DNA from 3 places in the Afifella sp. YEN Y35 genome. Region 3 is predicted to be linked to each of the others. Evidence: predicted binding sites of a transcription regulator. Region 3 holds the regulator's gene; each other region holds the start of a gene.
The links. Region 3 encodes PhoB, which activates phosphate uptake and scavenging genes when phosphate is short. Its sites were predicted from a motif close to TGTCATNNANCTGTCAT; they were not measured.

Region 1 (7,854 bases), 1.4 Mb from region 3:
TCAGCCTTGCCTACTCGTTTAGTTCTTTGTTCTGTGGCCGCTTCTCGTTCGACGCGGGAGCAGCTTGATTCCGTTTCCTTCCTAGACCGGCCGCCGTTTATGCGTTGTTTCACCGCATGAGGCAGAGATGACAGTAACGAAGTGACGCAGGCTTGTCACCTAGCTTCCACAAGAAATGCGTCTTTTTTGGTCGAAGGCTGCTCAAACATGGTGCAGCCGATTGTTGGCTTGGGAAACACCGGCTGCGCGCTTGCCAAGCCGCCCCCGATACGGTTTCAGTGCGCGCGCACAATCTGACCTATGGATCGCTTCAATGCGACTGTCCCGATATTTCCTGCCCATTCTCAAAGAAGACCCCAAGGAAGCGGAGATCGTCTCCCATCGCCTGATGCTCCGCGCGGGTATGATTCGCCAGCAATCTGCTGGAATTTATTCGTGGTTGCCGCTCGGCAAGCGCGTGCTCGATAAAGTGAGCGCCATTGTCCGGGAGGAGCAGAACCGCGCCGGTGCGCTCGAAATCCTGATGCCGACGATCCAGTCGGCGGATCTCTGGATCGAAAGCGGGCGCTACAACGATTATGGACAGGAGATGCTGCGGATCCGCGACCGTCATGATCGGTCGCTGCTCTATGGTCCGACGGCGGAAGAGATGGTCACCGACATCTTCCGCAGTCATGTGCGCTCCTACCGGGATCTGCCGCTCAATCTCTATCACCTGCAGTGGAAGTTCCGCGACGAGGTGCGGCCCCGCTTCGGCGTCATGCGCTCGCGGGAATTCCTGATGAAGGACGCGTATTCCTTCGATCTCGACTATGAGGGCGCCCGTGCGGCCTACAACCGAATGTTCGTCGCCTATCTGAGGACGTTTTCGCGCTTCGGCCTGCAGCCCATTCCGATGCGTGCGGAAACCGGACCGATCGGCGGCGACCTCAGCCACGAGTTTATTATTCTCGCCGACACCGGCGAAAGCGCTGTCTATTGCGACAAGGCGCTGTTGGATCTGCCGATTCCCGGTGAAGACACAGACTTCACCGCCGATCTGTCGCCGATTTTCGATGCTTGGACGGGGCCTTATGCGGCGACCGACGACATGCACGATCCAGCGGCCTTCGAGGCGGTGCCGGAAGAGCGGCGGGTTTCCGCACGCGGTATCGAAATCGGCCATATTTTCTACTTCGGCACCAAGTACTCAGAACCGATGAAGGCGATGGTGACGAATCAGGACGGGGAAATGGTGCCGGTGCATATGGGCTCCTATGGCATCGGCCCGTCGCGCGTGGTCGCCGCGATCATCGAGGCGAGCCACGACGATGCCGGCATCATCTGGCCGAAGAGCGTCGCACCGTTCGATCTTGGTCTCGTCAATCTGAAGCCGGGCGACGCAGCGACGGACGAAATCGCCGAGGGGCTGACCGTGCGCCTGGAGAAGGCCGGTCTTGAGGTCCTCTACGACGACGTCGATGCGCGCGCCGGGGCCAAATTCGCAACGATGGACTTGATCGGTCTGCCGACTCAGCTCGTCGTCGGCCCGCGCGGCGCCGCCTCGGGCGAGGTCGAGGTCAAGGATCGCGCCACCGGCGCCAAAGAGACATTGTCGCTCGATGAAGCGGTCAATCGCCTCGTGCACGAAAAGGCCTGAGCTTGGTGGAAAGAGCCGCAAAGGGGGAGGCCGAGGTCGCCGACGAATCGGCAGGCAAACGCCGCAGCACATCGAACGCTGCGACGCGGCCTTTCTCGGCGTATGAATGGATGCTGGCGCTGCGTTACCTTCGGCCGCGGCGCAAAGAAGCTTTCATCTCCGTCATTGCGGGTTTTTCCTTTCTCGGCATTTGCCTAGGCGTCGCGACGCTCGTGATCGTCATGGCCGTGATGAACGGCTTCCGTGCCGAGCTTCTCGACAAGATCCTCGGGATCAACGGCCATCTCATTCTGCAGCCGATCGATACGCCTTTGACCGACTACGATGCGGTCGCCAAGCGCATAACGGCGGTGCCAGGCGTGCGCGCGGCCATTCCGTTGGTGGAGGGTCAGGCGCTCGCCTCGGGCGCAACGAGTGGCGGCTCGGGTGTCCTGGTGCGGGGCATCCGAGGAGCCGACCTCGAAAAAGTCCCCGGCATTGCCGGCAACATTCAAGACGGCGGCGGGATTGCCGACTTCGACACGGCGGGTGGCGTGGCCGTCGGCAGCCGGCTTGCCCAGTCTCTCGGCCTCTTCGTGGGCGACAACATCACCCTGGTCAGTCCGCGCGGTGCCGTCACGCCCATGGGCGTCTCGCCACGCGTCAAAGCCTATCCGATCGTCGCGATCTTCGAGATCGGGATGTCGGAATACGATTCGACCTTCGTCTTCATGCCGCTCGAAGAGGCGCAGGCCTATTTCAACAAGGGTGAGGAAGTCGGGGCGATCGAGGTCTATCTCGACAATCCGGACGATGTCGAGGCGATGCGGGGCAAGGTCGAAGAGGCGGCCGGTCGGCCGATCTATTCGTCCGATTGGCGACAGCGCAACGTCACGTTCTTCTCCGCTCTCGAAGTCGAGCGCAACGTGATGTTCATCATCCTGACGCTGATCGTGCTCGTCGCGGCCCTCAACATCATCTCCGGTCTGATCATGCTGGTGAAGGACAAGGGGCACGACATCGCCATCCTGCGCACGATGGGGGCGACACGCGGGGCGATTTTGCGGGTCTTCTTCATCACGGGAGCAAGCATCGGTGTCGTTGGTACGCTCGTCGGCGTGGCGCTCGGTGCGCTCGTCTGCGCCAACATCGAAAGCCTGCGCGAATTCGTGACCTGGATCACGCGCACCGAAGTGTTCTCGCCTGAGCTTTATTATCTGAGCCGTCTGCCCGCCGATATGGACGTGGGAGAGACGATGTCGATCATGGTGATGGCGATCATTCTTTCCTTCCTCGCGACGCTCTATCCGGCCTGGCGCGCCGCCAAGCTCGATCCTGTTGAGGCATTGCGCTACGAATGAGCGACACGGCAGACATCCCCGCGCTCAGCCTTGAGAAGGTCGTGCGCGTCTATCAGAGCGGCAGCGGAGACCTCCCGATCCTGCAAGGGGCGGATCTCACCCTTTTTCCGGGTGAGCTCGTGGCGCTCGTCGCCCCCTCGGGCGCCGGCAAGTCGACGCTTCTGCATATGGCCGGACTTCTCGAAAAGCCGGATGACGGGCAGGTCTGGGTGGCCGGGGAGGCGACGGTTGGCCTCGATGACGGCGAGCGCACGGCTTTGCGACGGCGCACCATCGGCTTTGTCTACCAGTTCCACCATCTTCTGCCGGAATTCTCCGCGCTCGAGAACTGCGTCATCCCGCAAATGATCGCGGGCCTGTCCCGTCAGGAAGCGATGGAACGGGCGCGCCAGCTGCTTGCCTATTTGCGCGTCGATCATCGCGCGGATCATCGACCTGCCGAGCTTTCCGGCGGCGAACAGCAGCGCGTGGCGATCGCCCGGGCCTTCGCCAATGCGCCGCGCCTCCTTCTCGCCGACGAACCGACCGGCAATCTCGATCCGAAGACGTCGGACCATGTCTTTGATGCCTTGACCCGGCTCGTGCGTGAGACGCGGCTCGCCGGGCTGGTTGCGACCCACAATCTCGCTCTGGCAAAGCGCATGGATCGCACCGTCACGCTGAGAGACGGCAAGATCGTGCCTTACGAGGGCGCCTGAGGCGGCCGGCCATCGCAAGGCGCATGGCTGAACGACGTCGTGCCGTTTCGGCAGCACGCCCTGCCGACGAGTTCAAATCCAAACGACTCTCTCCGAACATCGCCGATCGAGCGCGCATGCCACTGGGCTTTTGCGCCCATGGCGTGTCGGCAGCCTGCACACGCTCTCCGCGGCCGGCTCCTATCACAATAGGCGCCGTACATCTGTGCGTTCAGTCCAAACGTGGGCCTGAGGGGCCGCGACGCCTCCGCTGACGGGCGTCCTCGCCAGAGCCCTGCCTTTTCATCTGCGGAAGTCCTGCGGCTGCGCGCCTTCCGAAAGAGCAGAAGCGCACGCTGTGAAAAGCCCAACAGGCACCGGGGTTGACAGAAATCAAGAAACAGAACATGTTGAGAACAAAGAGGGAGTATACGATGAATATGTTCGCTTCTGAGCTTCTGTCTTTCGCTGCGACCGTGGTGCTGACAGCCTCTTTATACGTCCTGAGCCTTGGGTTGTTCGCGCCCCTTTGAGGCCTTTTCCGCGCGAACGGCGGCACCGGTTCGTCGGCTGCGATTCCGCAGGGACGTGCGGTTGCTGGTGAGCAACCGGTGGCTCCTTGGCCGGTCTCATGATGTTGGTCTCGGGTTGGGTGCGGGACGGCCGAGCGAGACGTGATGGCCGCGTCGACCAGGGGCAATCAATCCGCGGTGCCGGATTTTCGCTGCGATACAGGGAGATCACCTGACGGCTCTGTGTCCGGAATGGCGTTCGGCGCCGTGAAGGTGAAGAGCAGGAATTGTGTGACCTGGCCAAGCGGGTTGAAATTGTCGTCTGAGGCAAGGACGAGCGAAGGCTGGCCGTCGATCATCGGGCCAAAGCTCGCGGCCTCGATGTTGTCGAGATCGAGGCCGAAGGTTCCTTCATCGAGGACGAGCCAGGGCGTCTTTCGCACCGCGCGGACATCGCGATCCGCAATGCTTTCGAGACCAGAAATGTCGTCCGCATCGTCGAGGTCGACGCCATAGAGGGCGATGTGGTTGCCGACGCCTGCCGCATAAGAGCGTTCGATGACGAGGAGACGACCGTCGGCGAGCGCGAGAGCTTCTGAAACGCCATTGTCGGCGCCGCCGAGCGGAAATGCGGGGGCGCGAAAAATGGGATCGGTTTCGTAGACGTATTCGGCCGCTACGTTGCCGGAGGCGAGGTCGAAGACGATGATGCGTGACGGGCTTCCGGCGTAGAGCGTCGCCTGGCCGCCGTCCTGAATGAGCGCGTTTTCGGTAATGGCGTAGAGGCGTGTGTTGTCGGGAGAGAGGGCGATCGCCTCAAAGCCGAGATTGTCGCGCACGCCCTGGGTGCCATTGGGGCGGTTGCCGTCGGGGCTGGTGCCATCGTGGTGGGTGCCAGAGGGATTGGGCAGATAGGCGTCAGGCAAAGAGAGCTGGCCACTCGCGCGGCCGTCGAGGTCGGAAATGAAGATCTCCGGAGTGCCGTTCTCGTCGCCTTCGCTCGACCAGTAGAAATGCGTGCCGTCGGCGGCGAGCCTCAAAGCCTCTGGATCGATTTCGCCTGCAGAGAACTGACCGCCACCCGGCGGCCTGAGAACATGCATCGACGTGATGTCTATGCCGTGGATGCCGTCGGCGTCGAGGGTCAGGTGGAGCGTGTAATATCGTGCCGGTCCGCGCTGCGCCCGGTCGTCTGAGAGAGCGTAAAACGTGTCGTTCGCCGCATCGTAGTCGAGGCCGGAGATTCCCCCGAAAGGCGTTCCTTCGACCTCGAGGTTTTTCGGCAATATCAGGGCCCCGTGGAAGACGGGTGGGGGCAGGCTGCCGGCCTCTTCGGCCTCTCCCGGGCTCGACGCCGCGATGGCTCCGAGAATGACGAGGAGGAGGGAGAGAGGGGAGACAGAGGGCACGGTAGGTCTTCGGGCGATTCGTACTTTTCTTAGGAAGCGCAACTTGGCGACGGATCCATGACGGGACCATCGCGGGTTGGCTGACGTGGCGTCGCAGCCGGGGCGGGGCGCAACGGCGGGGCTGAGAGAGATGGGTGGGGACGAGGGGCGCTCGTGCCTGTCGTTCGGTCGCCAGCGGCGTTACAAGAGGCGTGAAGGAGTCCACTCTTGGCACCGCATTTTATCCATCTCAATTGTCATTCAGCCTTTTCGCTGCTGGAGGGTGCGCTCCCGGTCGCAAAGCTCATCAAGCTCGCCAAGAGCGCAGGCATGCCCGCTGTGGGCGTGACCGATTCGGCGAATCTTTTTGGCGCGCTCGAATTCTCTCAAAAAGCCTCCGGCGCCGGCATCCAGCCGCTCATCGGCTGCAAATTGCCCGTGGCTTTGTCGGAGAACGTGGAGCGCCGCGCCGAGCCGCACTTCCGGGCCGCGGGGCGTGAACATCTCTTCCTGCTCTGCGCCAACGAAACTGGCTGGCAGAACCTCGTTCACCTCGTCACCGCCTATTATCTCGGCGAAGATTCCGCCGGGCTGCCGCTGACGGCGCCACTCTTGCAGGCGTATGGCGACGGGCTTCTGGCGATGACGGGCGGCCATGATGGCGTGCTTTATCCCTCGATCTTCGCCAATCGCCCGGAGGATGCCGCCGGGCGGCTGAGGGCGCTTCAGACGATTTTTCAGGACCGGCTTTATGTGGCGATCGAGCGCCATGGAATGCAGATCGAGACGGCTGCCGAAGCGGGTGTTCTGGACCTTGCCTATGCGCGCGACGTGCCGATCGTTGCGACGAATGAGCCCTTCTTCGCGAGCGAGGACGATTACGAATCGCATGATGCACTGCTGGCGGTCGCGGAAGGCCGCGTCGTCTCCGAAGACGATCGTCGGCAGCTCACCCGCCAGCACGGCTTCTTGTCCGCCGAGGCGATGGCAGAGAAATTTGCCGATCTCCCCGAGGCGATAGAAAACACCGTCGAAATCGCCATTCGCTGCCAGATGCGGCCGAAGACGCGCCGTCCGATCCTGCCGCGTTTCGTCGGCGGGGCGGCTGCCGATGCCGAGACGGCGGAGGCGCACGAGGCGGCCGAGCTGCGCGAGCAGGCCGAAGCGGGCCTCCAGGCCCGTCTCGCCAAGCATGGCTGCGCGCCGGGCCTCAGCCTCGAAGACTATGAGAAACGTTTGAGTTTCGAGCTCGGCATCATCGAGAAGATGAAGTTCCCGGGCTACTTCCTGATCGTTTCCGACTTCATCAAATGGGCGAAGGAACACGGCATTCCGGTGGGGCCAGGCCGTGGCTCGGGCGCCGGTTCTGTGGTCGCGTGGTCCTTGACGATCACCGACCTCGATCCCTTGCGTTTCAATCTCCTCTTCGAGCGCTTCCTCAATCCGGAGCGTGTATCGATGCCGGACTTCGACGTCGATTTCTGTCAGGAGCGGCGCGACGAGGTCATCTCCTATGTCCAGGAGCGCTACGGCAAGGCGCAGGTGGCGCAGATCATCACCTTCGGAACGCTGCAGGCGCGCGCTGCCCTGCGCGATGTCGGCCGTGTGCTTGAAATGCCGTACGGCCAGGTCGACCGGCTCTGCAAACTGGTGCCGGCCGATCCGTCAAACCCGGTCACTCTGGCCCAGGCCGTCGCCGACGAACCGCGCTTTCAGGAAGAGATCGAGCGCGAGCCGGTGGTCGGTCGGCTGATCGACATCGCCACGCGGCTCGAAGGGCTTTATCGCCACGCCTCGACGCATGCCGCAGGTATCGTGATCGGTGACCGTCGGCTCGAGGAGCTGGTACCGCTTTACCGCGACCCGCGTTCCAACCTCCCCGTCACCCAGTTCAACATGAAATGGGTGGAACAGGCCGGTCTCGTCAAATTCGACTTCCTCGGCCTCAAGACGCTGACCGTGCTCGACAAGGCGGTGCGTCTCCTGCGCAAGCGCAAGATCGATTGCGATCTCGCGGCTTTGCCCCTCGACGATCCGACGACTTTCGCCATGCTCGCCCGCGGCGAAACGGTTGGCGTCTTCCAGCTGGAAAGTCAGGGCATGCGCCGCGCGCTCGTCGGCATGCGTGCCGACCGCTTCGAGGACATCATCGCTCTCGTCGCGCTCTACCGGCCGGGACCGATGGACAACATCCCGACCTACAACCGGCGCAAGCATGGCGAGGAAGAGCCGGATTACCTCCTGCCCGAACTCGAGCCGACGCTGAAGGAGACCTACGGCGTCATCATCTACCAGGAG
Region 2 (7,854 bases), 450 kb from region 3:
CTTCTGTCGCGCTACGGCATCACCAGCCGCCTCACCGCCTATCACGAACATTCCCATCCCGATGTCGACGACCGCCTCGTGAAGCTGATGGCGGAGGGCGAGGCCGTGGCGCTCGTCACGGATGCCGGCACGCCGGTCGTCTCCGATCCCGGCACGCGGCTCGTCGCGCGTGCGGTCGCCGAAGGTGTTGCCGTCCATCCGATCCCCGGCGCCTCGAGCCTCACCGCGGCCTTGAGCGTTGCCGGGATTTCGGCCGAGGCGACGCTCTTTCTGGGTTTTCTGCCGGCGAAGGAGAAAGCCCGGCGCGACGCGCTTCGGCGGCTCGCCGATCTTCCCTTCGCCCTCGTTCTTCTGGAAGCGCCGCATCGGCTCCAGGCTTTCGCCCGCGACGCGAAAGAGATCCTCGGAGATCGGCCCGTCTGTCTGTGCCGGGAGATGACGAAGCTGCACGAGACGTTCCTGCGTGGTTCGCTCGCCGATCTTGCCGACGCGGCGGGCGAACAGGACAAAGGCGAGATTGTCGTCGTGATCGGGCCCCCAGCCCCCAGGGAGGCGGGTGAAGGCTTCGATGAGGCCGATCTCGACCGCATGCTCGCCGAGCGTCTCGGCACGATGGGGGTCAAGGATGCCGCCCGCGAGGTTGCGGAGGAAACCGGCCTGCCGCGGCGCGCGCTCTATCAGCGTGCGCTGTCGCTCGGCAAGGAGTGAGAGACGGGGGGCACTGAATGAGCGAGAAGCGGCGCCGGGCCTACCGACAGGGCCATATGGCCGAGATGGCGGCGGCGCTCTTCCTCATGATGAAGGGGTATAGGATCCTCGCACGCCGCTACCGGACGCCACTTGGCGAGATCGATCTCATTGCCCGTCGCGGCCGCACCGTCGCCTTCGTCGAGGTGAAGCTTCGCGGTGAAAGAGCGGCGGCAGACTGGGCGCTCACCCCACGCAGCGAAAGGCGCATCGGCGCCGCCGCAAGCGTTTGGACCTCGCGGCATCCCGCCGCCATGCAATTCACGCAGCGCTTCGATCTCGTTCTCGTTTCGCCTTTTCGTTTGCCCCGGCATCTTGCGGACGCCTTTCGCCCTCCCAATTGATTGCCTCCGGCCACTCGATTGCACCGGGCCACTCGATTGCATCGGGAATGAAGCGCGGCTAACGCAGAAGCCAGAAGAACGGAGAGACCAATGGCCCTTTCAGTCGCAGTGCAGATGGATCCGATCGCTCAGATCGATATTCGCGGCGATACGACCTTCGCGCTGATGCTGGAGGCGCAAAAGCGCGGCCACAGCCTCTTCTATTACGAGCCGCGGCACCTTTCGATGGAAGCCGGCCGCGTCTTTGCCCGCATGCGGGCGGTGAGCGTTGCCGACGAGGTCGGCCGCCATTACGAGCTCGACGAGGCGGATCAGCAGCTCGGGCTCGAAGATTTCGATGTCGTCCTGATGCGCCAGGATCCGCCCTTCGACATGGCCTATATCTCGGCGACGCATCTCTTGGAGCGCGTTCACCCGAAGACCCTCGTCGTCAACGACCCGGCCCATGTGCGCAACGCGCCGGAAAAACTCTTCGTCACCGAATTTTCCGATCTGATGCCGGAGACGCTGATCTCCCGCGACATCGCAGCGATCCGCGCCTTCCGCGAAAAGCACCGCGACATCATCTTGAAGCCGCTCTACGGCAATGGTGGTGCCGCCGTTTTCCGGATCAGCGAGGGGGACGAAAACCTGTCCTCGCTGATCGAACTTTTCGAAACGACCTTCCGCGAGCCCTTCGTCGTGCAGCGCTATCTGCCGGAGATCCGCAAGGGCGACAAACGCATCATCATCGTCGACGGCGAGCCCGCCGGTGCGATCAACCGGATCCCGGCGGTGGGTGATGCGCGCTCCAACATGCATGTCGGCGGCAAGGCTGTCGCGGCCGATCTCACCGACCGCGACCGCGAAATCTGCGCCCGTATCGGCCCGGAACTCAAGGCGCGCGGCTTCATCCTCGTCGGCATCGACGTGATCGGCGACGTGATGACGGAGATCAACGTCACCTCGCCGACAGGCATCCGCGAGTTGCAGCGTTTTTCGGATATCGATGCGGCTGCGATGGTGTGGGACGCGATCGAACAGCGCTGCGTGGGCTGACGGGCGGGGCAGAACCCCCGCCCTCGAGCCTGGCTTAGTCGAGAAGCGAGACGGCCGACGGCATCACCTCGCCGGCGACGAAGCCGTGAATGCGGGCGACGAAATCGTCGACCTTGCGCAACACCTTGCGTTCTTGCGACGCGTCGGTGCGCAGGAAGAACGGGCAATAATTGGTCGTGCCGAAATCGTCGATGAGGACGAGCCGGCGGATTTGGCCGTCGATGTCTTCCTGGACGAGGACATTGCACAACATGATTTTTCGCGTCGGCACGCGATAGGTGACGAGATGGTCGCAAAACGTCTCAACCGCCGCCTGACATTCCGGCGAATAGCCGTGGATCGTCAGATAGCTTTCGAGGGTGCGTGAAATCTCGCCGTCGCCGTCGCGAATGAGCTCCACCGAGAGCCCCATCCCGAGGCTTGTCTGCAGGAAGCCGAACTGCCGCGCCACATGCGCGAAGGCTGCCTCGCCGCGGACCTGACCGAGGCGGCGCAGAATGTGCTCGTCCTGGCGGTTGTCGTCGAAGCGCACGAGCGGTCGCAGACGCTTCCACGCGGCCTTTGACCGGCGCTGGTCGGCGAGCGTGTAATCCGGTCGCCGCACCTTGATCCCGCGATCTTTACGCGAGGGATCGACAAAGCAGAGCCGTCGACCTCCGCGCGCAAACGGGATCGCCCGGCTGAGATTGACGATGCCCGCCCCGGACCGCCGGTCCGCTTGCGCGTGCATCGTTTCCGGTCCGGTGACGAACGCCCAAACCGGCGCAAAAAACGCCCTTAGGCGCGCCGAAGCGCGCCTCTTTTCAATCGAATCGCAGACCATGTGCCCCGGCCGCCTGTTCGCACCCGCAGCGTCGATCCGCCGCGAATGTTATGTATTTGTCATAAAGTCCGCGGGCGTGACGGTTTCAAGGACTGGGGGCCCGGAAACGCAAAAAAGTGACTGATGCGTTTCATGTTGTTTCTCTTGCGCAACAGGTGCGCCTCTCGGATCGTGTTCCTTTTTCGTTCTTGTCATCCTCCAAAAGCTGAGTCATTCTGCAATCAGAACGGGGGTGGTGACGATGGTGTCTCGCGTTACGACAGTGGCTTTTCGCGGGGTCGAGGCGATCCCCGTCGATGTCCAGGTGCTGATCGCGCCGGGGCGCACGCTCTTCAACATTGTCGGCCTGCCCGACAAGGCGGTGGCGGAAAGTCGAGAACGTGTGCAGGCGGCGATTCATGCGTCGGGTCTCGCGCTTCCGGCCAAGCGCATCACCGTCAATCTCGCCCCGGCAGACCTTCCGAAAGAAGGCAGCCATTATGATCTGCCGATCGCGCTTGCCCTGATGGCGGCGATGGGCGCCATTCCGGCCGATGCCGTCAGCGATCATGTGGTGCTTGGGGAACTCGGCCTCGACGGTCGCATCGAAGCGGTGGCGGGTGTGCTGCCGGCCGCCATCAGCGCCAATGCGCTGAAGAAGGGGCTCATCTGCCCCGCCAGCTGCGGCGGGGAGGCTGCGTGGGCCGGTGAAGAACTCGCCATTCTGGCGCCGAAGAGCCTGATTGCGCTCGCCAATCACATCGCCGGCAGTCAGGTCCTGTCCCAGCCCAAGCCCGCACTTCGCGCCGCGAGCGAGGCGCTTCCCGATCTCTCAGAGATCCGCGGTCAGGAGAGCGCCAAACGGGCGTTGGAGATTGCCGCAGCCGGTGGCCACAACATGCTGATGATCGGCCCTCCGGGGGCCGGCAAATCGATGCTGGCGAGCCGGCTGCCTTCGATCTTGCCGCCGCTTGCGCCGCGGGAACTCCTCGACGTGTCGATGATCTCCTCGATCGCCGGGACCCTCGCCGGCGGGCGGCTGTCGAGCCAGCGACCCTATCGGGCACCGCACCATTCGGCCTCCATGGCGGCGATGGTCGGCGGCGGCATCAATGCGCGTCCGGGCGAGGTGTCGCTTGCCCATCACGGCGTGCTCTTCCTCGATGAATTGCCGGAATTCACGCCGGCCGTGCTGGATTCGCTGCGCCAGCCGCTCGAAACCGGCGAAGCCGTCATCGCGCGCGCCAATCACCGGGTCACCTACCCGGCTGAGTTTCAATTGATTGCGGCGATGAACCCGTGTCGCTGCGGTATGGCGGGCGAGCCCGGGCACACCTGCCGGCGTGGCGCCCGCTGTGCGGCCGATTATCAGGCCCGGCTCTCAGGGCCTTTGATCGACCGCATCGATCTTCGCATCGAGGTGCCGGCACTCTCCGCCATCGATCTGATCGGCCCGGCCGAAGCGGAGCCGAGTGCGGCGGTGCGCGAGCGTGTGGCGGCGGCGCGTGCGATGCAGGCGGAGCGCTACCTGTCCCGCGGCCTGCCGGGCCTGCGCATCAATGCGCGCGCCGGCAGTCGCGTGGTGGAAGATGTCGCAGCTCCGGACGAGGCCGGTGCCCGTCTCATTCGCGATGCCGCGGAAGCGATGGGCTTATCGGCGCGCGGCTACCACCGCGTCCTCAAGGTCGCGCGCACGCTCGCCGACCTCGACCAGGAGGAAAAGGTGCGCCGCATCCATGTGGCGGAGGCCTTGAGCTACCGCCAGAGCGCGTCTCTGCTTGCCGCGGCCGCATGAGGCGCGCATCCGCGGTAAAGCCGCGGCAACCAAAGGCCGAGTGATGTCGCAAAGGGGCGCTCGAGCCTCTTCCCGCGATCATCCGCAGGGGGATGAGCGGCGCCATGCGTCCTCGCCCGAGCGGGATCGCCCGTGTGGCACGTCCGCGAAAAACGGCCGGTCAGGCGGCTTTCTGCAGTCGTTCGTGTCGAAGAGCCCGGCCATTTGCGTCGAAGAGCTGCAAATCTTCGGCATTGGCGGCAAGACGCACGCTTTCGCCGCGCTCGACCGCCACTTCGCCGGCAAGTTTCGCCACCACGGGATCGTCTTGGCGGCCGATATCGACGTAGACGAGCGTGACCTCGCCCAGAAGCTCCACCAGCGTCACCTCGCCTTCGATCAATGTGTCCTCGCCGGCTTCCGCGAGGCGGAGGCTTTCCGGTCGGACACCGAGATGACCAGGGCCTTGTGGGATGGCGATCCCCTCGGGGCGTGGGAGAGTGAGGTCTCTGCCGCCTTCGGGCGCGACCCGCAGCCCGTCCTGCGTGGTGCTGAAGGTGGCAGCTAGAATGTTCATCGCCGGCGAGCCGATGAACTTCGCCACGAACAAATTGTCTGGCCGGTGGTAGAGCTCCAACGGCGTGCCGACCTGCTCGACCCGGCCTTTGTTCAACACGACGATGCGGTCGGCGAGTGTCATCGCCTCCACCTGGTCGTGGGTCACGTAGATCATGGTCGTGTCGGGCATCTTCTCGTGCAAACGGGCGATCTCGATGCGCGTCTGCACGCGCAGCGCCGCATCGAGGTTCGATAAGGGCTCGTCGAAGAGAAAGACCGCCGGGTCCCGGGTGATCGCGCGGCCGATCGCCACGCGCTGACGCTGGCCGCCGGAAAGCTCCTTCGGCAGCCGGTCGAGATAGGGCTCGATCTGGAGAATGCGCGCCGCCTCGCGAACCCGCTTGTCCACCGCATCGCGCCCGGCCCCTTTGTCGAGGCGGAGCCCGAAGGCCATGTTGTCGTACACGCTCATATGCGGATAGAGCGCGTAGGATTGGAACACCATGGCGATGCCGCGCTCCTTCGGAGTGCGGTCGTTGACGGTCTCTCCGCCGATTTCGAGCGTGCCGCGCGTGATGTCTTCAAGCCCGGCGATCACGCGCAAAAGCGTGGATTTGCCGCAACCGGATGGGCCGACGAAGACGACGAACTCCCCATCCTCGATGTCGAGGTTGATGCCCTCGAGCACTTTGACCTTGCCGAAAGCCTTATCGACGCCGCTCAGCCTGACATTGGCCATCGAAGCTCCTCCCATTTGACGACCGATCGCCGTTCAGCGAAGGCGCCGCCGGCCCTTCGCTGCGGCAATTGTCTGGGAAACGCCCGATGGGGCGAGAGGCTGCAACTCCGTCCGGCGCAAAGCTCTCTTAGGCCGCTACGACTGAGGAACTGCCACCTGGCTTTCGTCTCAGGCGTCTGTCCGGCGACGCACCCGCACCACGACCTCGACGGCGGTGATTTCCATGCCTTCGGGGGGCTCGGGAACGTGCGTCAGGCTCACCGGACCATCGATATCGATAAGGGAATTGTCCCCTTCGACGAAGAAATGGTGGTGGTCGGACACGTTCGTGTCGAAATAGGTCCGCGCCCCATCGACTGCGACTTCTCGCAGCAGCCCGGCTTCGGTGAACTGATGCAGGGTGTTGTAGATCGTCGCAAGCGAGACCGGCACCCGCATCAGTTGCGCTTCCTCGTGCAGAAGCTCTGCGGAAATATGCCGATCACCCTTCTTGAACAGCAAGCCGGCCAGGGCCACACGCTGTCTCGTCGGCCGCAGACCCGCACGACGCAGCCAACGGGTCAGCTGCTCAGGCGAATTGTGGTTGTGTATAGCCGTCATGTCAGCTCGCTCTCGGCAGTCAAAGAGTTTATAGGACGCTGCCTTTAGCCCTATATGCGAATTTGTATCGTTCTGACAACTCTGACGCTGTGTCGCTGTTGCCGCGCGGCTCGGTTTCGCTACGCCGCGCGGTATGTTAGGTAGCGGGTTGTCGTTAAGGAACCCAAATGACCCGCCTCACAGAAAGACCAATGCAATGAATGAGCGGCGCAGCCATTTCGAGTATGAGGACCTTCTTGCCTGCGGGCGGGGAGAGCTTTTCGGGGAGGGCAATGCGCAATTGCCGCTGCCGCCGATGCTGATGTTCGACCGTATTTCGGAGATTGCTGACGAAGGTGGCGAATACGGCAAGGGGCGGATCCGTGCCGAGATGGAGGTCCGTCCCGACCTCTGGTTCTTTCCCTGCCATTTCCATGGCGATCCGGTGATGCCGGGCTGCCTGGGTCTCGATGCCCTGTGGCAGCTTCTTGGCTTCTTCCTCGGCTGGCTCGGTGCCCCGGGCAAGGGCCGCGCGCTCTCCGTCGGAGAAGTGAAATTCTCCGGTATGGTTCTTCCGACCGTCAAACGACTGGAGTACGGAATAGAGTTGAAGCGCATCCTGCGCTCCAAACTCACGCTCGGCATCGCCGATGGCTGGCTGAAGGCCGACGGAGAAGTCATTTACCGCGCAAAAGATCTGAAGGTCGGGCTGTTCACAGCGAATCAGGCTGTCGCCACCGCGTAAGGCGCGCCAGGACCGGACTATCAAAGGGAGAAGGTGATGCGACGGGTCGTCGTCACCGGTATGGGGATCGTATCCTCGATCGGCAACAATACGCAGGAGGTTCTCACCAGCCTGCGGGAAGCGCGCTCGGGGATCGTGTTCGCGCCGTCTTATGCCGAGCATGGCCTGCGCAGTCAGGTGCACGGCGCGCCGACGCTCGATGCCAGCACGGTCGTGGACCGACGCGCCATGCGTTTCCACGGCGGCGGCACGGCCTGGAACCACGTCGCGATGGAACAGGCGATCGCAGATTCGGGCCTCGAGAAGGACGACATCTCCAACGAGCGCACCGGCATCATCATGGGCTCTGGTGGGCCCTCGACCCGTGCCATCATCGAGGCGGCCGACAAGACCCGTGAGGCTGGTTCCTCGCGAAAGGTCGGCCCCTTCGCCGTGCCGAAAGCCATGTCGTCGACCGCGTCCGCGACGCTTGCGACCTGGTTCAAGATCAAGGGCGTCAATTATTCGATCTCCTCGGCCTGCGCCACG
Region 3 (7,854 bases):
AGGGCGTCCGGCGGGCGAGCTTTCGACCTATGCCGATGTCGGCCAGACATTGTCGGCGCATCTCGCCCTGCCGCCTCTTGCCGCGGGCGCGAGCCTGATCTGAGGCGATATCGCCGGTGAATATCGCCTTTCGGTTCAAGGCGGCGGGTTGACCTCGGTGCCGTGACCCATTTCACCCAGGGTGAGACAGAAGCCGCCGACGAACAAGAGACGAGAAGGAGAGGGGCGTGGACGCTTCAACGAGACGGGATGTGACCGTCGTCGATCATCCGATGGTGCAGCACAAGCTGACGATCATGCGCGACAAGGCCACGTCCACGGCGAGTTTCCGCCGTCTGTTGCGCGAGATTGCAGCACTTTTGACCTATGAGGCGACGCGCGACCTGGAATTGACGACGACGACCATCGAGACGCCGCTCGCCACGATGGAGGCGCCGACCCTGGCCGGCAAGAAGCTCGTCTTCGCCTCCATCCTGCGCGCCGGCAACGGCCTCCTGGAAGGCATGCTCGATCTGGTGCCGGCGGCCCGCGTCGCCCATGTCGGGCTCTACCGCGATCCGGAGACGCTGCAGCCGGTGGAATATTACTTCAAGGCGCCGGAAGATCTGCACGAACGCGTCGTCATCGCCGTCGATCCGATGCTGGCGACGGCAAATTCCGCGATCGCCGCGATCCAGCGCCTGAAAGAGCGCGGGGCGAAGGATATCCGCTTCGTCTGCCTGCTGGCGGCGCCCGAAGGCGTGGAGCGCTTCCGTGCCGCCCATCCCGACGTGCCGGTGGTGACGGCCGCGATCGACAGCCATTTGAACGATCACGGCTATATTCTGCCGGGCCTCGGCGATGCCGGCGACCGCATGTACGGGACGAAATAGCGGTTTTCGGCGGGGTGCCTGCTGGACGCTCTTCATCTCGCCTTGCGGATGACGAGCGCATCTGACGCAAGGGCGTTGCAGCGCGCTCCAGTTCTTCTCCCCTCTGGGGAGAAGGTGGCGGGCAGAGCCCGCCGGATGAGGGGTGGGCTTTTATCCCGCGCCGAGATCCGTTCTTCGTCCACCCCTCACCGCCCGCTGCGCGGGCACCTCTCCCCCCAAGCACAAAGGGGAGGGGAGAGGAATGGAGCCTGCTGCAGGCGCTGTTCTTCAATCGTAGCGGCCACGGACATCGCAGCGATAAGGGTCATTGCGACGGCACTGATGAGAGCACGTTCGTGGCCTTCGCTGGTGCGAAGCCACAGGCGAACGAAGAAGCTCTCGCTGCCTCGTGCGGGAGCCGCGCGGACACGCTTCTCGCCGCAAGGGCATTGCAGCGGGCTCCCGTTCTTCTCCCCTGTGGGGAGAAGGTGGCGGGCGAAGCCCGCCGGATGAGGGGTGGGCTTTCATTCCGCGCCGAGATCCGTTCTTCGTCCACCCCTCACCGCCCGCTTCGCGGGCACCTCTCCCCAGAGGGGAGAGGAATGGAGGGTCCAGCCGACGCTGTTCTCAATTGCAACGGCCACGGAAATCGTAGCGGCCACGGAAATCGCAGCGATAAGGGTCATTGCGACGGCACTGATGAGAGCACGTTCTGGCCTTCGCTGGTGCGAAGCCACAACGAAGAAGCTCTCGCTGCCTCGTGCGGGAGCCGCGCGGACACGCTTCTCGCCGCAAGGGCGTTGCAGCGCTCCCGTTCTTCTCCCCTGTGGGGAGAAGGTGGCGGGCGAAGCCCGCCGGATGAGGGGTGGGCTTTCATCCCGCGCCGAGATCCGTTCTTCGTCCACCCCTCACCGCCCGCTGCGCGGGCACCTCTCCCCAGAGGGGAGAGGAAGGGTGCCTGCTGCGCGGATTTCCGGAAAAATCAGGTGGTGACGAACTGTTCGTTGAGGGCGTAGCCGGCGCCGCGGACGGTGCGGATCGGGTCGCGCATGCGGCCGCGGTTGATCGCCTTTCTGAGGCGGCCGACATGCACATCGACGGTGCGTTCGTCGACATAGACGTCGCGGCCCCAGACGCCGTTCAAGAGCTGCTCGCGGGTGAAGACGCGCCCCGGGCTGCGCATCAGGAATTCCAGAAGCCGGAATTCCGTCGGGCCGAGATGGATCTCGCGCCCCCCGCGGAAGACGCGGAAGGTGCCGCGGTCGAGTTCGAGATCGCCGGCGGCGAGCTTGTCGGCGACCATTTCCGGGCGCGTGCGGCGCAGGAGTGCCTTCACGCGTGCCATCAGCTCCGGCACCGAGAAGGGTTTGACGACATAATCGTCGGCGCCGGTGGCGAGCCCGCGGATGCGTTCGTCTTCCTCGCCGCGCGCCGTCAGCATGATGACGGGGAGTTTTGAGGTGGCCTCGCGCATTCTGACGCGGCGGCAGAGTTCGATGCCGGAAAGGCCCGGCAGCATCCAATCGAGCACGAGGAGGTCGGGCGCCTCTTCCAGAAGGCGCAGCTCCGCATCGTCGCCGCGCCCCACCGTGTCGACGGAATAGCCTTCCGCCTCCAGGTTGTAGCGCAGAAGCAGCGTCAGCGGTTCTTCATCCTCGACGACGAGAATCCGGGGCACCTGCATGGCTCACTCCGTCAGCCCGCGGACGGCGCAGTCGCCGCGCGTTCCATCTGTTTGCCGGTGACGAGATAGGTGATCGTCTCGGCGATGTTGGTGGCGTGGTCGCCGATGCGCTCGATGTTCTTGGCGCAGAAGAGAAGATGCGTGCACATGCCGATATTGCGCGGATCTTCCATCATGTAGGTGAGCATCTCGCGAAACAGCGACACATACATGGCGTCGATCTCGTCGTCGGAGCGCCACACCGAGATCGCCTTCTGCACGTCGCGCGAGCCATAGGCGTCGAGCACGTCCTTGAGCTGGCGCAGGCCGAGGCTCGCCAGATGTTCGACACCGCGGCGAAGCTGGTGGTTCATCCGCTGGTCTTCGATGGCGAGCGCGCGCTTGGCGATGTTCTTGCCGAGGTCGCCGACGCGTTCCAGATCGTGCGAAATGCGGATCGCGGCGACGGTTTCGCGCAGATCCTGGGCCATCGGCTGGCGCTTGGCGATGACGAGGATCGCCCGCTCTTCGATCTGGTAGTGCATCTGGTTGATCTGGCGGTCGCCGAGGATGACGTCCTGGGCGAGCTGCGCATTGGTGCTCAACAGCGCATTCACCGCCTCGTCGAGCTGCTGTTCGACGAGACCGCCCATTTCGGCGATGGAGCGGGCGAGTTCCCGCAATTCCTCGTCATAGGAGGTGACGATATGTTCAGACACGGGGCTCACTCCTCTCCCGATTAGCCGAAGCGGCCTGTGATGTAGTCCTGGGTGCGCTTGTCGGTGGGGTTGGTGAACATCATGTCCGTCGGCCCCTCCTCGACGAGATAACCCAGATGGAACATGGCCGTGCGCTGCGAGACGCGCGCCGCCTGCTGCATCGAATGCGTGACGATGACGATCGTATAGTTCTCGCGCAATTCGTCGATCAGCTCTTCCACCTTGGCGGTGGCGATGGGGTCGAGTGCCGAGCACGGCTCGTCCATCAGGATGACTTCCGGGTTCACGGCGATCGCGCGGGCGATGCAAAGGCGCTGCTGCTGGCCGCCGGAGAGGCCGGTGCCGGGTTCGTCGAGCCGGTCTTTCACCTCGTTGAAGAGGCCGGCGCGCTGCAGGCTCGTGGCGACGATCTCTTCGAGGTCGCGCTTGCCGGAGGCGAGGCCGTGAATGCGCGGCCCGTAGGCGACGTTCTCGAAGATCGACTTCGGGAACGGGTTCGGCTTCTGGAAGACCATGCCGACCCGGGCCCTGAGCTCCACGACGTCGAGCGATTTGTCGTAGATGTTCTCGCCGTCGAGCGTGATGTGGCCGGAGACGCGCGCGATGTCGATCGTGTCGTTCATCCGGTTGAGGCATCTGAGGAAGGTGGATTTTCCGCAGCCTGACGGGCCGATCAGCGAGATGACCTGATTTTCCGGCACGTCGAGATCGACGTCGAACAGAGCCTGCTTTTCGGCGTAATGGACGGACACTTTCTCGGCGCGCATTTTCGGCACGGCGGCACTCTCCTGCGGCACTTCGGGCGGCGCTTTCGTCGCCGTGGCTTTGGCCGCGCTCGGGCTATGGCTGATATCGTTCATGGCGAATTCTCCCAGTTACCAGCGCCGCTCGATGCGCTGGCGCAGCAGGATCGCGATCGCATTGAGGCTGATCATCAGACCAAGCAAGACGATGATGGCGGCATTTGTGCGGGCTTCGAAGAAATTGAAGTTCTCGTTGCCCTGCCAGAGGTAGATCTGCACGGGCAGGGCCGTCGCCTGATCCATCGGGCTCGCCGGCACGCTGGCCACGAAGGCGTTCATGCCGATGAGAAGGAGCGGCGCGGTCTCGCCGAGCGCCTGGGCGACGCCGATGATGGTGGCCGTCAGAATGCCCGGAATGGCGAGTGGCAGGACATGGTGGAAGACCATCTGCGTGCGCGAGGCACCGAGCCCGAGCGCCGCTTCGCGGATCGACGGCGGAATGGCGCGCAAGGTGCCGCGCGTGGCGATGATGATCGTCGGCAGCGTCATCAAGGTGAGGACGAGACCGCCGACGAGCGGCGCCGACAGGGGCAGATGCATCCAGTTGATGAAGATCGAGGCGCCGAGGAGGCCGAAGACGATCGACGGCACTGCGGCGAGGTTGTTGATGTTGACCTCGATGAAATCGGTGAAGCGGTTCGTCGGTGCGAATTCTTCCAGATAGATGGCGCTGGCGACGCCGATCGGAACCGCGAGCATGATGACGACCAGCATCATGTAGAGCGAGCCCATGAAGGCGCCGGCAAGACCGGCCGAGGCCGGTGAGGAGCGCGAATCGACGTTGAAGAAGATGCCGGAATTGAAGCTCTGCGTGATGACGCCCTTTTCGGCGAGCGCATCGGCGATTTCCTGCTCGCCGGTGGAGAGCTGCTGACGGCTTTGCCCGAGCGAACGATCGATATTGCCTTTGAGCCAATTGTCGACATCGGCGTCGGCGAGAAGATCGACCTCGATCGTCTGCCCGATGAGGTTCGGATCTTCGAGCACCATGTCGCGCAAGGCATAGCGCTCGCCGCTCGCGACGATGCCGACGATATCGCGGGTCTTGGCGTCGGCGAGATCGGCCGGCAGCACGCCGCGCACGGCGTTTTCCAGGATCTTGTTCCAGCTGACGCGGGCGAGCGCGCGCCGCCAGTCGGTCAGCTCGGCCTGGAATTCGGCCGGGTTCTGATTGGCCTTCTGGACCGGCGGCTGTCCGACGTCGATGACATCGGCATTGAGCGAAATCTCAAGATGCAGGGTCGATTGCCAGAAGGCCGGCACGCCCTTGAAGAGGACGGAGCCGAAGAGCACCGCCACCATGGCGAGGGCGGCAAAGATCGCGGCAAGGCCGAGCACCTGGAACCGGCGCTCCTGCGCATGACGGCGCTTGAGGCTGGCCCGGACGGCGTTGAGCTGGCTTTCGACGGGCGCCGAAGCGGACATGGTGTCGGTCGTGCTCATTCGTACTGCTCCCGGTATTTGCGGACGATGTAGAGCGCCACGACGTTGAGGCCGAGCGTCATGATGAAAAGCGTGAGGCCGAGGGCGAAGGCGACGAGCGATTGCGGGCTGGCGAAATCGGTGTCGCCCGTCAGCTGGTTGACGATCGAGACGGTGACACTGGTGCTCGGCTCGAACGGGTTGAAGCGCAGCACCGGCGAATTGCCGGCGGCGAGCACCACGATCATGGTTTCGCCGATGGCGCGGCTGACGGCGAGAAGAAAGGCGCCGACGATGCCGGGCAGCGCCGCCGGCAGGATGACGCGCTTGATCGTCTCAGAGCGGGTGGCGCCGAGCCCGAGCGAGCCGTCGCGCATGGAGGCGGGCACCTGCGTGATGATGTCGTCGGACAGGGAGGAGATGAACGGAATGATCATCACGCCCATGACGGCGCCAGCGGTGAAGGCGCTGGTGGCGCTGATGTCGAGGCCGACGGCGGCCCCCATATCGGCGAAGAACGGACCCGCGACGGTGAGGGCGAAGACGCCGTAAACGATCGTCGGGATGCCGGCGAGGATTTCGATGATCGGCTTGGCGATGTTGCGCAGATGCGAGGAGGCGTATTCGGCCATGTAGATGGCCGTCATCAGCCCGATCGGCAGCGCCACGAGGATGGCGATGGCGCTGATCATCAAGGTGCCGACGAGGAGCGGCAGCAGGCCGAAATCGCCCTGGCCGGCGCCGACGGAGGAGAAGCGCGGGTTCCAGACCGTGCCGAAGAAGAAATCGAGCGGATTGACGAAGCCGAAGAAGCGCACCGCCTCGCCGAGAAGCGAGGCGACGATGCCGACGGTCGTCATGATGGCGACGGCGGAGCACAAAAGCAGGAGGATGCGGATGACGCGCTCCACCTCGTTGCGGGCGCGCAGCCGGGGCGTGATGCGGCGCAAAGTGTAGACGAGGCCGGCGACCGCCGATGACGCCGCGAGCGCGATGAGCGCGAAATTCCAGATCGCGTGATAGGTGCCGAGCCGCGTCGCCGCGACGTTCTCGTAGGGCTTGGCTTCGCCGACGATGCCGAAGCCGGTGGCGATCTGGTGGATGCGCTGCATGACGCTGCGCAATTCGTGAGCCGGCAGCTCGCGCACTTCCGGCGGCAGGGCGGAGAAGATCACGTAGCGGGTGATGATGGGCTCGAAGAGCCCGAAAACGATGATCACCGCGAGAGCGGGAATGGCGCACCAGATGGCGACGAGGAGGCCGTGATAGGCCGGACGGGAATGCGGGCGGGCGTCGGAATGGCCCGTCACCTTGCGGTAGCGGCCGAGCGCGACCTGATAGCCGAGCGCCATCAGGGTCAGCAGAATACCGACGATTATGAGATCACTCACGAACAGACCTCTCGTTGCGCGCTCTCGCTGAGCGAACCGAAAGCGCGATGCCTTTTGTCTCTTGCGGTCATGGCCATGTCGCGGGGAGAGGAAACGAAGAGAACCGACAAGAGAAAAGGGCGGAGCGTGTGGGCACGCTCCGCCCCTATCAGATTAGCCCTGCAGGTCGGAAGCCGAGAGCGTCTTTTCGTCCTCGACATTCTGACGCTGCGTCTCGAGCTCGTCTTCCGGAGCCGGGATCATGCCGGCCTCTTCGAGGCGACCGCCGGAGCCGGCCATGTCGTCGGAGAGGAAGAACTCGGCATAGTCCTTGATGCCCGGGATGACGCCGATGTGCTCGCCCTTGATGTAGAAGAAGAGCGGGCGGGAGACCGGGTAGTCGCCGGAGGCGATCGTGTCGATGCTCGGCTCGACGCCCGACATCGTGGCGACCTTCAGCTTGTCGCGGTTCTGGTCGTAGAAGGAGAGGCCGAAGACGCCCATCGTGTTGTCGTTGGCTTCAAGGCGCGCCAGCGTTTCGGTGTAGTCGCCGGAGATCTCCGTGACACGGTCCTGACGGAAGTTGAGGCAGGTCGCCTTCTTCTCGTCTTCGCTCATTTCCGGAAGACCGGCTTCCTCGCAGCCCGGGAGAACGACCTTCTCCTCGAAGACTTCTCGCGTGCCGTGATTGCCGGCCGGGATGGCGAGCTGGATTTCTTGATCCGGCAGGGAGGAATCGATGTCGCTCCAGCTGGTGTAGGGATTGTCGACCATCTTGCCGTCCTGCGGGACCTTGGCGGCAAGCGCCTTGTAGACGTCGACCGGCTTCAGGGCGAAGCTGTCCTTGTCGGCATTGGTGGCGAAGACGATGCCGTCGTAGCCGATGCGGACTTCGATGATCTTTTTGACGCCGGCGTCGTTGCAGGCCTTGATTTCGGACGGCTTGATGCGGCGCGAAGCATTGGCGATGTCGATGGTGTTCTCACCGACGCCCTGGCAGAACTGGCGCAGACCGCCCGAGGAGCC

Region 1: a site for PhoB is predicted at 5,624-5,640, ahead of ACK8CP_RS06365 (esterase-like activity of phytase family protein). Genes of this name have one in related genera too.
Region 2: a site for PhoB is predicted at 2,999-3,015, ahead of ACK8CP_RS15155 (YrbL family protein). Genes of this name have one in related genera too.

The regions. Positions count from the first base shown of each region.
Region 1 is NZ_CP180203.1:1,317,408-1,325,261, reverse strand. Features, by position in the region: gene proS (proline--tRNA ligase) at 314-1,639, shown strand; gene ACK8CP_RS06375 (lipoprotein-releasing ABC transporter permease subunit) at 1,750-2,979, shown strand; gene ACK8CP_RS06370 (ABC transporter ATP-binding protein) at 2,976-3,677, shown strand; gene ACK8CP_RS06365 (esterase-like activity of phytase family protein) at 4,357-5,577, opposite strand; gene dnaE (DNA polymerase III subunit alpha) at 5,785-7,854, shown strand, end outside.
Region 2 is NZ_CP180203.1:3,187,691-3,195,544, reverse strand. Features, by position in the region: gene rsmI (16S rRNA (cytidine(1402)-2'-O)-methyltransferase) at 1-708, shown strand, start outside; gene ACK8CP_RS15165 (YraN family protein) at 726-1,091, shown strand; gene gshB (glutathione synthase) at 1,182-2,129, shown strand; gene ACK8CP_RS15155 (YrbL family protein) at 2,164-2,859, opposite strand; gene ACK8CP_RS15150 (YifB family Mg chelatase-like AAA ATPase) at 3,194-4,726, shown strand; gene ACK8CP_RS15145 (ABC transporter ATP-binding protein) at 4,887-6,002, opposite strand; gene irrA (iron response transcriptional regulator IrrA) at 6,171-6,602, opposite strand; gene fabA (3-hydroxyacyl-[acyl-carrier-protein] dehydratase FabA) at 6,799-7,326, shown strand; gene fabB (beta-ketoacyl-ACP synthase I) at 7,363-7,854, shown strand, end outside.
Region 3 is NZ_CP180203.1:2,734,473-2,742,326, reverse strand. Features, by position in the region: gene ACK8CP_RS13005 (phosphopentomutase) at 1-103, shown strand, start outside; gene upp (uracil phosphoribosyltransferase) at 273-872, shown strand; gene phoB (phosphate regulon transcriptional regulator PhoB) at 1,834-2,529, opposite strand; gene phoU (phosphate signaling complex protein PhoU) at 2,547-3,233, opposite strand; gene pstB (phosphate ABC transporter ATP-binding protein PstB) at 3,254-4,000, opposite strand; gene pstA (phosphate ABC transporter permease PstA) at 4,109-5,479, opposite strand; gene pstC (phosphate ABC transporter permease subunit PstC) at 5,476-6,810, opposite strand; gene ACK8CP_RS12970 (substrate-binding domain-containing protein) at 7,003-7,854, opposite strand, start outside.